Regions from separate parts of the Klebsiella quasivariicola genome, predicted to be linked through region 1. Evidence: predicted binding sites of a transcription regulator. Region 1 holds the regulator's gene; each other region holds the start of a gene.
What was found. The regulator CRP, encoded in region 1, controls carbon source genes, mostly activating them, when cyclic AMP is high. The targets are predictions, from matches to a motif close to ATGTGANNNNNNTCACAT.
Positions count from the first base shown of each region.

Region 2: B8P98_RS23160 (glycoside-pentoside-hexuronide (GPH):cation symporter) is a predicted target of CRP. The motif match lies at 2,514-2,531, and genes of this name have one in related genera.
Region 3: udp (uridine phosphorylase) is a predicted target of CRP. The motif match lies at 1,875-1,892, and genes of this name have one in related genera.
Region 4: B8P98_RS05785 (PTS sugar transporter subunit IIB) is a predicted target of CRP. The motif match lies at 1,906-1,923, and genes of this name have one in related genera.

Region 1 covers NZ_CP022823.1:406,369-410,545, forward strand. Annotated here, with positions in the region: gene B8P98_RS01925 (YccS/YhfK family putative transporter) at 1-1,250, opposite strand, end outside; gene crp (cAMP-activated global transcriptional regulator CRP) at 1,302-1,934, opposite strand; gene B8P98_RS01940 (OsmC family protein) at 2,241-2,645, shown strand; gene B8P98_RS01945 (phosphoribulokinase) at 2,701-3,570, opposite strand; gene B8P98_RS01950 (YheU family protein) at 3,607-3,825, opposite strand; gene B8P98_RS01955 (hydrolase) at 3,822-4,177, opposite strand, start outside.
Region 2 covers NZ_CP022823.1:4,583,172-4,587,348, forward strand. Annotated here, with positions in the region: gene pdhR (pyruvate dehydrogenase complex transcriptional repressor PdhR) at 1-440, opposite strand, end outside; gene aroP (aromatic amino acid transporter AroP) at 1,083-2,453, shown strand; gene B8P98_RS23160 (glycoside-pentoside-hexuronide (GPH):cation symporter) at 2,638-4,044, shown strand; gene B8P98_RS23165 (glycoside hydrolase family 43 protein) at 4,044-4,177, shown strand, end outside.
Region 3 covers NZ_CP022823.1:5,295,633-5,299,809, reverse strand. Annotated here, with positions in the region: gene B8P98_RS26640 (anaerobic sulfatase maturase) at 1-895, shown strand, start outside; gene B8P98_RS26635 (dienelactone hydrolase family protein) at 931-1,743, opposite strand; gene udp (uridine phosphorylase) at 2,016-2,777, shown strand; gene rmuC (DNA recombination protein RmuC) at 2,913-4,177, shown strand, end outside.
Region 4 covers NZ_CP022823.1:1,147,607-1,151,783, reverse strand. Annotated here, with positions in the region: gene B8P98_RS05800 (maltoporin) at 1-300, opposite strand, end outside; gene B8P98_RS05790 (PTS sugar transporter subunit IIC) at 563-1,834, opposite strand; gene B8P98_RS05785 (PTS sugar transporter subunit IIB) at 2,012-2,326, shown strand; gene B8P98_RS05780 (PTS sugar transporter subunit IIC) at 2,336-3,658, shown strand; gene B8P98_RS05775 (PTS lactose/cellobiose transporter subunit IIA) at 3,682-3,996, shown strand; gene B8P98_RS05770 (ROK family protein) at 4,047-4,177, shown strand, end outside.

The DNA.
Region 1 (4,177 bases):
CCCGCCGCCCGGTGGACAATTCGCACCCGCGTGGCGCCATAGCCGTTCTGGGTGACGAAGAGTACGGTCATCAGGATCCAGTAGGGCTTCGGCAAATGCAGGGCGTTACCCATCAGGCTGGCGATGCTCAGCATCACGCTGATGCGGGCGGCATTGCGCAGTGCGGGTGATTTCAGCGACAGATAGTTCTTTAGCGCGGGAAACAGCGGTAAACGACGCTCTTTGTCGGCCATCAGATCCCGGGCATACAGGGGGCGCTGGGTATGCAGCACCCGGGCGATGCGGCTGAAGTGCCAGGCGCAGAAGTGGCCGACCGGGTTATCCGGATGTTGCCTGGCGATCTTTTCCAGAGCCTCGATCTGTTTATCCATTTGAAAGCGCTGCGGGAAGCGATGATAGAGCATGTCATCCGCCAGCACCCGCAGGCGGGCGGCGACGGTTTGCGCATTCCAGCGGATCACCGCTTCGGCATGGCTGCGTTCCACCAGCTTTTGCACCTCTTCCGGCTGATGCAGGCTAACCGAAATATGCTCCTGCAGATCCAGCCCCATCTGGAACGCCCGCAGCAGGCGCTTGTGGTCGTTACGCTGGTTGGCGGCCAACATATGCATCTGCTGATAGCACTGGGTGATCAAATCGACCACCTTCTGCTGACGGGTGAGCAGCGGCGGCAGGGAGGTCGTCGGATCGGTATGCTGGGTCAACAGACTGTATTTGGCTTCACAATAGTCGGCCAGCTCCCGGTAAAGCAGGCTGAGCGACTCCCGCAGCGGCTGTTCGCGCCACAGCCAAAACCAGAACCAGTTAAACACGCCGTACCACAGCGTACCGAAGGCGTAGATTAGCAGCGGCTCCCAGATGGGCATATTGCCCGCCAGGCTCAGGGTAAAGATGGCGGCGATCAGCGATGCGGGCAGCAGACGCGCATGCAGCGAACTGATTTCCGCAGTGACGCCAAGCAAAAGCGCCAGACCGCTAAGGATAAGCGGCAGGGGAATCGCCTGGGCGAGCAGCAACTGTACCACCAGGCTGCATCCGGCAAACAGGCAGCCGCCGATAATCAGGCGTTTGAAAAAGCGCTTATGCGGGGTATCAAGACCGGCAATATTGCAGCAGGCGGGGACTAAGGAAAACAGCAGTCCCTGCTGGAGATGGCCGAGCAGAAGACCGATGGCCACAGGCAGACACAGCACCAGCGTTTGCCGCAGTGCATAGTTGACTTCCGGGTGGTAAATCAGCCTGCGCCACATGAGGGAAAAACAAAAACGGCGTACTGCAGGAGCAATACGCCGCTTAGCAACTTAACGGGTGCCGTAGACGACGATGGTTTTACCGTGGGCGGAAATCAGGTTCTGATCTTCCAGCATTTTCAAAATACGGCCAACCGTTTCACGAGAGCAGCCGACGATCTGACCAATTTCCTGACGGGTAATTTTAATTTGCATACCGTCCGGGTGGGTCATGGCATCCGGTTGCTTCGCCAGGTTCAGCAGCGTCTGGGCGATACGGCCCGTCACGTCGAGGAAGGCGAGGTTGCCCACTTTCTCAGACGTGACCTGCAGACGGCGAGCCATTTGCGAAGAGAGACGCATCAGAATGTCCGGGTTAACCTGGATCAGCTGACGGAATTTCTTATAAGAGATTTCGGCCACTTCACATGCGGTTTTCGCCCGTACCCAGGCGCTACGCTCCTGACCCTCTTCAAACAGGCCTAATTCACCGATGAAATCGCCCTGGTTGAGGTAGGAGAGGATCATCTCTTTACCTTCTTCATCCTTGATGAGTACAGCCACGGAGCCTTTAACGATGTAGTACAGCGTTTCTGCTTTCTCACCCTGGTGGATCAGCGTGCTTTTTGATGGGTACTTATGAATGTGGCAATGAGACAAGAACCATTCAAGGGTAGGGTCTGTTTGCGGTTTGCCAAGCACCATGCGCGGTTATCCTCTGTTATAAGCTATCTCCGGGCGCCGACACTACACGGCGTCCGGGCATGCAATCGTATTGTTTCCCTATACCTGGGAAGCTGGCTGATGATTTTTCGACAGCCCGTAATGTGAACTCCTCTGCATACATGCAGTACATCAATGTAATACTGTAGCATCCAGACTGTTTTAGCATAGCTTTCGCCGCATGTCTCCTGGTGTCTCGCTTCAGCATGACGCAGGTCGCCTTCCGTTGCGAGAATTGTTATGTGCGCGTAATCTGACAGGAATATTGCGATACTGGAGTTAAATTTTATGCAAGCGCGTGTGAAATGGGTAGAAGGGTTAACCTTTATCGGGGAGTCCGCATCGGGACACCAGATTCTGATGGATGGCAACTCCGGGGATAAGGCTCCCAGCCCGATGGAGATGGTGCTAATGGCGGCGGGCGGTTGCAGCGCGATCGATGTGGTCTCCATATTGCAAAAAGGTCGCCACGACGTGACCAACTGCGAAGTGAAGCTGACCTCTGAGCGCCGCGAAGAGGCGCCGCGTCTGTTCACGCATATTAATCTGCACTTTATCGTGACCGGTAAGGCGCTGAAAGATGCCGCCGTCTCCCGGGCAGTGGATCTGTCGGCAGAGAAATACTGCTCGGTGGCGCTGATGCTGGAAAAAGCGGTGAAGATCACCCACTCCTATGAAGTGATCGAGGCATAGTCTTTGCCTGCTGTTGTATCAAATCTCAACCCCGGCCTGACCGGGGTTTTTTCGGTTAGCCGATCTTACGACCTTCCATCAGGCGCTCGACCAGCGGCGTCATGATAAGCTCCATCGCCAGCCCCATTTTACCGCCCGGCACCACCAGGGTGTTCATGTGCGAGATAAACGACCCCTGCAGCATCGCCAGCAGCCACGGGAAGTCGATATTCTGCAGATTGCGGAAATGGATCACCACAAAGCTCTCGTCCAGCGAGGGGATCGCTTTGGCGGCAAACGGGTTGGAGGTATCCACCGTCGGCACGCGCTGAAAGTTGATATGGGTACGGGAAAATTGCGGCGTAATGAAGTTGATGTAGTCTTCCATCGAGCGGACGACCGAGTCCATCACCGCCTCGCGGGAGTGGCCGCGCTCGCTGGTGTCGCGAATTAGCTTTTGGATCCACTCGAGGTTAACGATAGGCACCACGCCGACCAGCAGGTCGACCTGGCTGGCCACATCATGTTGCGGTGTGACAACCCCGCCGTGCAGCCCCTCATAGAACAGCACATCCGTCGGCTCTGGCAGCGGCTGCCAGGGAGTGAAGGTCCCCGGCACCTGATTCCACGGTACGGCTTCGTCATAGGTGTGCAGGTATTTCCGCGACTGGCCTTTTCCGTGGCGGCCATAGTCGACAAAGGTCTGCTCCAGCAGGCCGAAGTCGTTCGCCTCGGGGCCAAAGTAGCTGATATGTTTGCCCTGATCCCGCGCCTTGCGGATCGCCATGTCCATTTCCGGGCGGGTGTAGCGATGAAAGCTGTCGCCTTCCACCTCCGCGGCGTGCAGGTTTAGCTGCGCGAAGATTTTGCGAAAGGCAAGGCTGGTGGTGGTAGTGCCCGCGCCGCTGGAGCCCGTGACGGCGATCACCGGATGTTTGGCAGACATAACAACTCCCTGGTTAAACGATGTAGTGGCGTCGCCTTAGCCGTTAAACAGCGCGCGCGGCATAATATTGACCGTCTCATGCAGTTCCGACCACACAAGGACCGCCTCTCCGCGTTTCAGCTGCTGTTTTACATCGGCGACTTTATCGGCAAGTGAACGTTCATGTTCACCATAATCGGTGCCTTCACGTAACACAAAGCTTTCAATCAGGTTATCCAGCGTTTCGGGATCCAGATCCTGCCAGGGAATAATCATATGGGGACCTCCAGCCAACGGTTTAACCAGTCCGGGATGCGTCTTTCCAGCCACATCTCCGGCTTACGCAGGGTGCCGCCGACGAAACCAACGTGACCGCCTTGCTCAGTTAACTGATACTCAACGTTCGCCGGCAGTTGCTCCTGCGGCGGTATGGAGTGGTGGTCCATAAACGGATCGTCTTTCGCGTGAATGATTAGCGTCGGCTTAGTGATATCGCTGAGCCGCGGCATGGCGCTGCATTGTCGGTAATAATCCAGCGCATCGGCGAAGCCATGGATTTTCGCGGTGATCATATCGTCAAATTCCCGGATGCGGCGCATCCCTTTGAGTTGACGTAAATCGACGGGCA
Region 2 (4,177 bases), 1.4 Mb from region 1:
GACTCGGCGTCGAGGTCGCCGGACTGTTGGGCCCGTTCAATAGCCTGATGCAGCTCGCGGATACGATCGCGGTCTTCATCGTTGCTACGCAGCGCCGCGTAATAGGCTGCAATGCCTTCCAGCGCGTGACGGGTCTCAAGCAGATCGAATTGGGATTCAGGGTGATCGGACAGCAGCTCGACCAGCGGATCGCTGAAGCTCTGCCATAGGCGGCTCTGAACAAACGTTCCACCTCCCTGACGACGAAGCAACAAGCCCTTGGCTTCGAGGCGTTGAATCGCCTCACGTAGCGAGGGGCGGGAAACATCGAACTGTTTAGCCAGTTCGCGTTCAGGCGGGAGTTTTTCACCGGGGCGCAATGTCCCCTCAAGGATCAGAAACTCCAGCTGCTGCTCTATCACATCGGATAATTTTGGTTGGCGGATTTTGCTGTAGGCCATATTCCCTGTCTCTGCCATTAGCCCGGAGTCAATTGGTCTTACCAATTTAAAGTTCGTAGCGCTAAAGTAACAAAGTATTCACCTTCTGTCCATACAGGTTTTGATTGAAATCAGTAAACCACGGACATTTTAACAACCTTACAGAAATAACATTTCAGAAATGTAACCTTGCACAAATGTTACGTTTACTCATAAAGAGGTAGCGTTAACTTAATAGAAACGAAAAATTACGCTTTCTGAACCGATTCAACTCTGCAATATACGAATAAAAAATCAAACAAAATGAATAAATAGACAGCACAGGACATGCATGTGAATATGACAAATTGTGACTATTGATGTCTTTTTAGACACTTCGTCATCATCCCTTCATAAAGCAGGTGCATTCAAACGCGCTTACCACTATTCTCCCTGAGACGAAAGGCCTTTTTCTGAATTAACGCCTAGCCTTCCGTAAACAAAACAATACAGAAACGGAAGTCGCAAAATACACAAACACAACAATATGTGCGCGACATCACTCGGGTAAAAAGCGGGCCACAGCGCCCAAATTTTCGCTGGCTATGCTTTCTGCAGGGACAGCAGTGAAGCAGCAACCTGACGGATGACGTACACAAAAAATAACCACACACGAGGTTTCATATGGAAGGTCAACAGCACGGCGATCGGCTGAAGCGCGGCCTGAAAAACCGCCACATTCAGCTCATCGCGCTGGGCGGGGCTATCGGCACCGGCCTGTTTCTGGGGAGCGCGTCCGTCATTCAGTCCGCCGGCCCGGGTATCATTCTTGGTTACGCTATCGCCGGCTTTATCGCTTTTCTGATCATGCGTCAGCTGGGTGAAATGGTGGTGGAGGAGCCGGTAGCCGGCTCGTTTAGCCACTTCGCATATAAATACTGGGGCGGCTTTGCCGGCTTCGCTTCCGGCTGGAACTACTGGGTGCTGTATGTCCTGGTGGCCATGGCGGAACTGACCGCTGTGGGCAAATATATCCAGTTCTGGTGGCCCGAAATCCCGACCTGGGCCTCGGCGGCGGTCTTCTTCATCGCTATCAACGCCATTAACCTGACCAACGTGAAAGTGTTCGGTGAAATGGAGTTCTGGTTCGCGATTATCAAAGTAGTCGCCGTGGTGGCAATGATTCTGTTCGGTGGCTGGCTGCTGTTCAGCGGCAACGGCGGCCCGCAGGCGACGGTACGTAACCTGTGGGACCAGGGTGGCTTCCTGCCGCACGGCTTTACCGGTCTGGTGATGATGATGGCGATCATCATGTTCTCCTTCGGCGGTCTGGAGCTGGTGGGCATCACCGCCGCGGAAGCGGATAACCCGGAGCAAAGCATTCCGAAAGCCACCAACCAGGTTATCTACCGTATCCTGATCTTCTACGTTGGCTCACTGGCGGTGCTGCTCTCTCTGCTGCCGTGGACCCGCGTGACCGCAGACACCAGCCCGTTCGTCCTCATCTTCCATGAACTTGGCGATACGCTGGTGGCTAACGCCCTCAACGTAGTGGTGCTGACGGCCGCTTTGTCGGTTTACAACAGCTGCGTCTACTGCAACAGCCGGATGCTGTTCGGCCTTGCCCAACAGGGTAACGCGCCGAAAGCGCTGCTCAGTGTCGACAAACGCGGCGTGCCGGTGAATACCATTCTCGTCTCTGCCCTGGTCACCGCGCTGTGCGTGCTGATCAACTATATGGCGCCGGAGTCCGCTTTTGGTCTGCTGATGGCGCTGGTGGTCTCCGCTCTGGTGATCAACTGGGCGATGATTAGCCTGGCGCATATCAAATTCCGTCGCGCCAAGCAGCAGCAGGGCGTCGTCACGCGCTTCCCGGCGCTCTTCTACCCGCTGGGCAACTGGCTGTGCCTGCTGTTTATGGCGGCGGTGCTGGTGATTATGCTGATGACCCCGGGGATGGCGATTTCCGTCTGGCTGATCCCGGTCTGGATCGCGGTGCTGGGCGTGGGCTATTTGTTTAAACAGAAAGCCGCCGCCACCATAAAAGCACAATAATACATCTCATCAATAGCGCTCTTTGCTCTGCGTCTGCTTGTGAATAACGGGCGCAGAGCATTGTTATCTGCTTCACACTTTCCTCTCCATAGCTGTTTTATCCATATCGTCAACGAGTTACTGCAACGTATTTCCCTCCATAGCAGCCAATAATTCTCTCCATACTGCAACGGAGAGACCGCACATGGCAGACAACAAATTATCTATAAAAGAGAAGATTGGTTACGGGATGGGGGATGCCGGATGCAATATTATCTTTGGCGCCATCATGCTGTTTGTGAACTATTTTTATACCGATATTTTCGGCCTGGCGCCGGCGCTGGTGGGCGTATTACTGCTGTCAGTGCGCGTTATCGACGCGGTGACCGACCCGATTATGGGCGCCCTTGCCGATCGCACCCGCAGTAAATATGGCCGCTTTCGTCCATGGCTGCTGTGGATTGCCTTCCCCTACGCCCTGTTTAGCGTGCTAATGTTCACCACCCCTGAGTGGACCTACAACAGCAAAGTTATCTATGCGTTTGTCACCTACTTTCTGCTGTCGGTGACCTATACCGCGATTAATATCCCTTACTGCTCGCTGGGAACGGTGATGACCGCAGACCCGAAAGAGCGCGTGGCCTGCCAGTCCTATCGTTTTGTCATGGTGGGTATCGCCACGCTGCTACTGTCATTGACGCTGCTGCCCATGGCCGACTGGTTTGGCGGTGCCGATAAAGCGAAGGGCTATCAGATGGCGATGACCGTACTGGCCTTTATCGGTATGTGCATGTTTTTATTCTGCTTCGCCACCGTGCGTGAACGCATACACCCGGCGGTACAAACCAATGACGAGCTGAAGAAAGACCTCAAAGATGTGTGGAAAAATGACCAGTGGGTGCGCATCCTGCTGCTCACGCTGTGTAACGTTTGCCCGGGCTTTATCCGCATGGCCGCCACGATGTACTACATTACCTGGGTAATGGGACAAAGCACCCATTTTGCCACCCTGTTTATCAGCCTCGGCGTGGTCGGGATGATGATTGGCAGCATGCTGGCGAAAGTCCTCACCGACCGCTGGTGCAAGCTACAGGTCTTCTTCTGGACCAACATCGTGCTGGCGATCTTCTCCTGCGCCTTCTATTTCTTCAATCCGCACGCCACCACGTTGATTATGGTGCTCTACTTCCTGCTCAATATCCTGCATCAGATCCCTTCCCCGCTGCACTGGTCGCTGATGTCCGACGTTGACGACTATGGCGAGTGGAAAACCGGTAAGCGCATCACCGGTATCAGCTTCTCCGGCAATCTGTTCTTCCTCAAGGTCGGCCTGGCGGTCGCCGGAGCGATGGTCGGTTTCCTGCTGTCATGGTATGGCTACGATGCTGGCGCGAAAGCACAAAGCGCCTCCGCGCTGAACGGTATCGTGCTGCTGTTCTCGGTCATCCCCGGCGTCGGCTATCTGATCACCGCCGGCGTGGTACGCCTGCTCAAGGTTGACCGCACCCTGATGCGCCAGATTCAAAGTGATTTAGAGAAGCGCCGCAGCAACTACAGCGAGCTGAACGAATACCAGGAACTGAAAACCAGTGAACACGTAAGGAAAGCCTGATGAACAACTGGCCAAACCCGTTTATTGAACAGCGCGCAGACCCCTTTATTCTGCGCCACCTTAATCACTACTACTTTATTGCCTCGGTCCCGGAATATGACCGGCTGGAGATCCGGCGCGCGGCAACCCTTGA
Region 3 (4,177 bases), 650 kb from region 1:
TAATCAGTATCGTGTTAATCGTGCCGGTAAAGGCACTCACGATAAAGTGATGGCGGCGATTGCGCTTCTCAAAAAGCATCGCGTTGAGTTCAATACGTTGACCGTAGTGGGTAAACACAATGTGGGGCACGCGCGTGAAGTTTATGATTTTCTGCTTGCCACGGGTTCACGTCATATTCAGTTTATCCCTCTGGTTGAGCGCGTCAGTAGCGACGAATCATCACTCCTGCAGCTGGTTATGCCGGGAGAAAGCGCCGCCAGGCTTGCTTCCTGGACCGTGCCATCATGGCAGTTTGGCGATTTCCTGAATCAGATATTCGATATCTGGATCCGGCGCGATGTCGAGCGCGTTATTGTGCAGATGTTTGAGGTCGCCCTGGCGGCGTGGATGGGCCAGCCCCCGGTTTTGTGCGTTCATTCGCCAACGTGCGGCCACGCTTTTGCCCTGGAGTCGAATGGCGATCTCTACAACTGCGACCACTATGTTTATCCCGAGCATAAGCTGGGTAACATTCATCATTCGGACATTAAGACGCTCAATAACAGCGCACAGGCGATAGCCTTTGGTCAGGCGAAAAGGGAGACGCTAACGGCGGAGTGCCGCAGCTGCGAGTTTCGCTTTGTTTGCCACGGCGGCTGTCCCAAACATCGTTTTGCGGTTTCGCCGAGCGGCCATCCAGGGCACAACTATCTGTGTGCCGGTTATAAGCACTTTTTCCAGCACATCACGCCGTATATGAATGTCTTTCAGCAGTTGCTGGAAACAGGGTATCCGCTGGCGGCAATAATGCCATGGCTTGCTGACGAGGAGCGTAAGCCGTCGAAGACGCCTTCTCGAAACGAACCATGCCCCTGCGGTAGCGGTAAAAAATATAAAAAGTGCTGTGGCGGTTAAGGAGAAAACGCCGTCGGTATGACGGCGTTTATGGATTACCCTTTTTTACCGCCATACTGAGCAAACCACGCGAGCATTCGCTGCCAGCCATCTTTGGCTGACTCTTCATGATAGCTGGCGCGATAGTCGGCGTTAAAGGCATGATCGGCTTCGGGATAGACCACGATTTCCGCTTTGGCGTTGGCCGCCCGCAGTGCCTGACGCATGGTCTCGATGGTGTCCTGTGGAATACTGGCGTCTTTAGCGCCGTACAGACCAAGCACCGGGGCGTTGAGATCGACAGCGATATCTACCGGATGCTTCGGTGAATTCAGCGATTTTTCTCCCACCAGCTTGCCGTACCAGGCCACGCCTGCCTTCAGCTGCGGGTTATGCGCGGCATACAGCCAGGTAATGCGTCCGCCCCAGCAGAAGCCGGTGATCAGCAGACGATGGGCATCGCCGCCGTGGCGTGCCGCCCAGCTGGCGACATGGTCGAGATCCGCCAACACCTGCGCGTCCGGCACCTTGGTAACCAGCTCTTTAAACAGGGTCGGGATATCGTGGTACTCATTCGGATCGCCCTGACGGAAGTACAATTCAGGCGCAATAGCCAGGTAGCCTTCCTGCGCCAGGCGGCGACAAAGATCGCGAATATGCTCATGCACGCCGAAAATTTCCTGCACCACAATGACGATCGGCAGTGGGCCATCGACGTTTTTCGGGCGGGCGTGGTAGGCCGGCATGTTTTCGCCCTGGGAGGGGATCGAAGTCTCTCCGGCAACAATATGATCTTCCGGCGTATGAACGGCGGTTGAAGCGTGTGGTGAAGCAGCAGGTGCGAATCCAGGTTGCTTGGTGGTGGTCATGGTATTCTCCGTACCCTTATTTATTAGCGCATCAGTAACTATAGACCCTTTACCTTTAGTTCGGGCGGTAATAAAGCACAGTGCCTGAAAGCGGCTATCTTTTGTTCTGTGACGATGAATATAACTTGTTAATGTGATGTGTATCACTATTTACTGAAAAACAACTGCAATCATTGTTGGTCTTGGTGACTATCATCACAAAATGTTGCCAGGGGCTTCTGTACAGTACCGTTTTGCTTCTGCTGATAATTCGACCCACAGAGGAGTTTTTTATGTCCAAGTCTGATGTTTTTCATCTCGGCCTCACCAAGAACGATTTACAAGGGGCTACGCTGGCTATCGTCCCTGGCGATCCGGAGCGTGTGGAAAAGATCGCCGCGCTGATGGATAAGCCGGTTAAGCTGGCATCCCACCGCGAATTTACCTCCTGGCGCGCGGAGCTGGACGGCAAACCGGTGATCGTCTGCTCTACCGGCATCGGCGGTCCGTCTACGTCTATCGCTGTGGAAGAGCTGGCGCAGTTGGGGGTACGTACCTTCCTGCGTATCGGCACCACCGGCGCGATTCAACCGCACATTAACGTTGGCGATGTGCTGGTCACTACCGCCTCTGTTCGTCTGGACGGCGCCAGCCTGCACTTCGCACCGATGGAGTTCCCGGCCGTCGCTGACTTCGCCTGCACCACCGCGCTGGTGGAAGCCGCGAAATCTATTGGCGCGACCACTCATATCGGCGTGACCGCTTCCTCTGATACCTTCTACCCGGGCCAGGAGCGTTACGACACCTTCTCCGGCCGCGTGGTAAGCCGCTTCAAGGGCTCAATGGAAGAGTGGCAGGCAATGGGCGTGATGAACTATGAAATGGAATCCGCCACGCTGCTGACCATGTGCGCCAGCCAGGGCCTGCGCGCCGGGATGGTAGCCGGGGTTATCGTTAACCGTACCCAGCAAGAGATCCCTAACGCAGAAACTATGAAGCAAACTGAAAGCCACGCGGTGAAAATCGTCGTGGAAGCGGCGCGCCGTCTGCTGTAATTCAACACTTTCCCTGTCAGGCCGGGTCCTCCGGCCTTTCTTTTTTGCGTTGCTCCTCGCAGGAAATTCCTTTTAAACTGGACGTTTGTACAGCACAATTCTATTTTGTGCCATCAGGTTATCGCAGGGGGCGTCGTGGATCTCTCAATCATTATCAGCGCGGTTATCGCACTGGCTGCCGGGTTAATTGTCGGCTGGCTGGCGACCAAAGCGCGTGCCGATCAAATTCGGGCCGATCTGATCGAGGAACGGCGAGAGCTGGATATTGAGCTGAGCGCCGCCCGCCAGCAGCTGGTGCAGGAGGCCCACTGGCGTGAGGAGTGCGAGCTGCTGAACAACGAGCTGCGCAGCCTGCGGGATATCAATACCTCGCTGGAAGCCGATCTGCGTGAGGTCACCACCCGGCTCGAATCCACCCAGCTGCATGCGGAAGATAAGATCCGCCAGATGGTCAACAGCGAGCAGCGCCTGAGCGAGCAATTTGAAAATCTGGCTAACCGCATTTTCGAACACAGTAACCGGCGCGTTGATGAACAAAATCGCCAGAGCCTGCATGGCCTGCTGACGCCGCTACGCGAACAGCTCGACGGTTTCCGTCGTCAGGTGCAGGAGAGCTTTGGCCAGGAGGCGCGGGAGAGGCATACTCTGGCGCATGAGATCCGCAATCTGCAGCAGCTGAACGCGCAGATGGCGCAGGAGGCGCTGAACCTGACCAAAGCGCTGAAGGGGGATAACAAAACCCAGGGCAACTGGGGGGAAGTGGTCTTAACCCGCGTGCTGGAAGCCTCCGGCCTGCGTGAAGGCTATGAGTACCAAACCCAGGTCAGTATTGAGACCGACAACCGCTCGCGGATGCAGCCGGACGTCATCGTGCGCCTGCCGCAGGGTAAGGACGTGGTGATCGACGCCAAAATGACCCTGGTCGCCTATGAGCGCTATTTTAACGCCGAAGATGACTACACTCGCGAAGTCGCGCTGCAGGAACACCTTGCCTCGGTGCGAAACCATATTCGCCTGCTGGGACGCAAGGATTATCAACAGCTGCCTGGCCTGCGCTCTCTCGACTATGTGCTGATGTTTATTCCCGTTGAGCCGGCGTTCCTGCTGGCCATCGATCGCCAGCCTGAGCTCATCAGCGAGGCGTTGCAAAATAATATTATGCTGGTCAGCCCGACGACGCTGCTGGTGGCTCTGCGCACTATCGCCAATCTGTGGCGCTATGAGCACCAGAGCCGTAATGCGCAAAAGATTGCCGAGCGGGCGGGGCGCCTTTACGACAAAATGCGCCTGTTTGTGGATGATATGTCCGCCATCGGCCAGAGCCTGGATAAGGCGCAGGAGAACTATCGCCAGGCGATGAAAAAGCTCGCTTCCGGGCGCGGTAATCTGCTGGCCCAGGC
Region 4 (4,177 bases), 740 kb from region 1:
GGAGGTACATTTCGACTGGTGAGTGAGGTTGGCCTGCACTTTCGCCACCACGCCGCTGTCCGCCGTCAGCGTCACGGTGGGGATCAGTTCGATCTTGGTGTCTTCTTCGTTGCCGAGTCGCCATTTGCCGTCCGGCATCAGGCCGACAGAGTCCGCGCGGTTGCCATCGGAATTGGCCAGGATCCCGGAGCGGATATAGCCATGCAGCGCAAAATCATACTTCGGATCGGCGCAGGCCATGTTGCTGGTCCCTGCCAGCGAGAGGAGAGCCAGAGGTATTGAATGTTTCAGCTTTATCATTATTTTTTTCCCACGTTATGTTTGTTAACACGAACCGATAACGGAGGGGAAATTTACGGATCAAAAATGGAAATGTACATCCATTAAGGGAAAGCGCTTTCCATAATTGCCTATCTGGTTCACAAAATTCGCTCTGCGACGAATATATTCGTGAGACTGATCACATAAAATAACAAGAATGCCGCCGGGAGCCGGCAGTGGAGCGGAAGGAGGAGCAGATGAGCAGGTGCCGCCGGGGGATAAGCCGCCGACGGCAAGGGGATCAGCGTTCGGTTTCCGCGAGCTGACGTTCGTACACTTTGAAGAAGGGACGATAGAGCATCCAGGCGTTAAACATCGCGAACAGGCTCATACACAGATTTTTCCAGCTGCCGTTCGCCGACCATGCCGCCCCCAGCGGGGAAGGCATCGACCATGGCAGCATCGCCACCGCGCGATCGAGAATACCCAGCTGAGTTAAATACCATGCGATACAGGCGTTTATCAGTGGAACAAAGAGAAACGGCAGTAAAAAAACCGGGTTCATGATCACCGGAAAACCAAACAGTATCGGCTCGTTGATATTAAACAGCGACGGCAGCAGGCCAATCTTGGCCACGCTTTTCAGCTGCCGCGAGCGACTGCGCATCGCCATCAGCACCAGCGGCAAAGTGGAGCCAATACCACCGATCAGCAGGTAAAAATCCCAGAACCCCTGCAGATAAATATGCGGCAGCGTTGGCGAACCCGCCGCCAGCGCCTGCTGATTTTCAAACAGATAGGTCATCCAGAACGGGTTCATGATCCCGGTAATAATCAGCGCGCCGTGGATACCAATAAACCAGAGTAAGTTACAGATAAATAAAGAGATAAGTACCGCCATCAGCGTGTCGGACGCCAGCACCAGCGGCCGCACCGCTTCACTGATTAACTCCGGTACGATGCGCCCGGTGGTCTGCAGCAGTATGGCATTCATCACGCTTATCGACAGCATCACCACCAGCAGCGGGATCAGCAGTTGAAAGCCGTTGCGGGTCATCAGCGGCACTTCATCAGGCAAGCGAATACACCAGCCTTTTTTGTAGAAAAAGCGAATTATCTCAATGGAATAGGTGCTGGATATCAGGGCGGTAAATATCCCCATGCCGCCGAGATAAACGTTGCTCACCGCGCTCTCGCGAAAGCCGATAAACAGCAAAAACGCCAGAGACCCGGTTAAACCGCACAGCCGTTCCGGCAGGCGGTACTGCTTGGCGAGGCTGGCGCTGGCGCCGAAGGCGACAATCAGCGCCACCAGGCCAATGGTTAGCTGAAAGGTCGGCAGCAGGATAGGCCGCAGCAGCAAATAGACCTGGCCGAAACGCGAGGCGCCGTCGATGGAAACGGGCGGAAACAAAATGGGAACCAACAGGCTGCCAACAATCACAAAGGGCATTGCCAGCGCAAAGCTATCGCGCATCGCCGTAATGTGGTTGTTGCGCGTCAGGACATTCGCCAGCGGCGCCAGCCGCTGCTCGATGATGTCCACGGCCACATTCATTAACTGAATGTTCATACTCCTACCTTTGCGAATGGTTGTCTCGCCGGGATGATCGCCCACAACACCGGAAAGTGAAAGCCTGCCATAGGTGATCATGGTCACAATTAATAAATCCACAAACGGAAAGCGCTTTCCGTAATGCATCCATTTTGACTATAGTCCGCACATCCAACCTCATCAGGAGCGGTAGTTATGAAAAAAATAATGTTGTGTTGTTCGGCAGGCATGTCCACCAGCCTGCTGATGAAAAAAATGATCGCGGAAGCCGAACAGCGGGGTCTGGCGGTAGAGATCAACGCCTATGGCGTAGCGGAGTTCGCCGAACAGGTCGGCCATTATCAGGTGGTGCTGCTGGGGCCGCAGGTGAAATACATGCAGCAGGATCTGCAAAAACAGGCGGATAAATACGGTATCCGCGTCGAACCCATCAATATGATGGACTACGGCATGCAAAAAGGCGCCGCGGTCCTCGATTTCGCCCTTTCCCTTATCGAAAACAAAAACTAAGGAAAGATCATGAGCTCTCTGTACGCTAAATTGATCGATGTGATCGAACGGCAGATCACGCCGCTGGCCGGCGCGATCGGCCAGCAAAAATACGTGACCTCGATCCGCGACGGCTTTATCACTGCCCTGCCCTTTATGATCGTCGGCTCGTTTTTGCTGGTGTTTATCTTTCCGCCGTTTTCTCCGGATACGACCTGGGGCTTTGCCCGCGCCTGGCTGCAATTTTCGCTCGATCATCGCGATGCGCTGATGCTGCCGTTCAACTTCAGCATGGGGGTGATGACCCTGTTCATTGCCGTCGGGATCGCCGCCAGCCTCGCCAAGCACCATCACCTGGACTCGCTGACCGCCGGGATGCTGTCGCTGATGTCGTTTCTGCTGGTGGCCGCGCCGCTGAAAGAGGGCCAGATCTCTACGGCCTACTTCTCCGGCCAGGGGATCTTTACCGCCATTCTGGTGGCCATCTATTCCACCGAGCTGTACGCCTTCCTCAAACGGCATAACATCACCATTCGCCTGCCGCCGGAAGTACCCGCCGGGGTGGCGCGTTCGTTTGAAATCCTGATCCCGGTGCTGGCGATCATTCTGACGCTGCATCCGCTGAACCTGTTTATCGAGGCTCAGCTGGGGATGATCATTCCGGAAGCGATCATGTCGCTGGTGAAACCGCTGGTCGCCGCCTCCGATACGCTGCCGGCGATCCTGCTGTCAGTGCTGGTCTGTCAGGTGCTGTGGTTCGCCGGGATCCACGGCGCGCTGATCGTCACCGGGATCATGAACCCGTTCTGGATGGCCAACCTGTCGGTCAATCAGGCGGCGATGGCGGCAGGTACTGCTATCCCGCACATCTATGTGCAGGGCTTCTGGGATCACTATCTGCTGATCGGCGGCGTCGGATCCACCCTGCCGCTGGCGCTGATGCTGTTGCGCAGCAAGGCCGTGCATCTGCGGACGATCGGCCGGATGGGGGTCGTGCCTGGGGTCTTCAATATTAACGAACCAATTCTGTTTGGCGCGCCGATCATCATGAACCCGCTGTTTTTCCTGCCGTTCGTGCTGGTGCCGATGGTCAACGCAACCCTGGCGTACTTTGCGCTGAAGCTGGACCTGGTCAGCCGCGTAGTGTCGATGACGCCGTGGACAACGCCGGCCCCCATCGGCGCCTCATGGGCGGCGAACTGGAGCTTTAGCCCGGTGATCCTGTGCCTCATCTGTATGGCCACCGCCATGGTGATGTACCTGCCATTTCTCAAAGCTTACGAAAAACAGCTGCTGGCCCAGGAGCGTGAAAACGCCGTCGGCCAGGCTGACAACGCGGCGCAAACCGCTTAACGCTAACGATTCAGAGGATAATCATGGAATTAGAAGAACAGGTGATGGGGATCATCATCAACGCCGGTCAGTCACGCAGCCTGTGCTACGAAGCGCTGCACGCCGCCAAAGCGGGTGATTTCGCCACCGCCGACGCCAAAATGCAGGAAGCGGCCCACTATTCCCGTGAGGCGCACCTTGTGCAGACCCAGCTTATCGAAGCTGACGAAGGCGAGGGAAAAACCAAAATGACGCTGGTGATGGTCCATGCTCAGGATCACCTGATGACCTCCATTCTGGCGAAAGAGCTGATTGCCGAACTGATAGCGATTTACCGCGCGCAACCGCTTCACGCCTAGCGCGTTCCCCGGCCAGGCGCGCTGGCCGGGTCTGATTCCCCGAGGTCACTATGTTACATCTTGGAATAGATATTGGCGGCACCAAAATGGAAGCCGTACTGCTGGATCCGGCGGGCGAATGCGTTCAGCGTCTGCGCCGGCCGACCCACAAAGAGAGCTATGACGCCTTTATGCGTCAGCT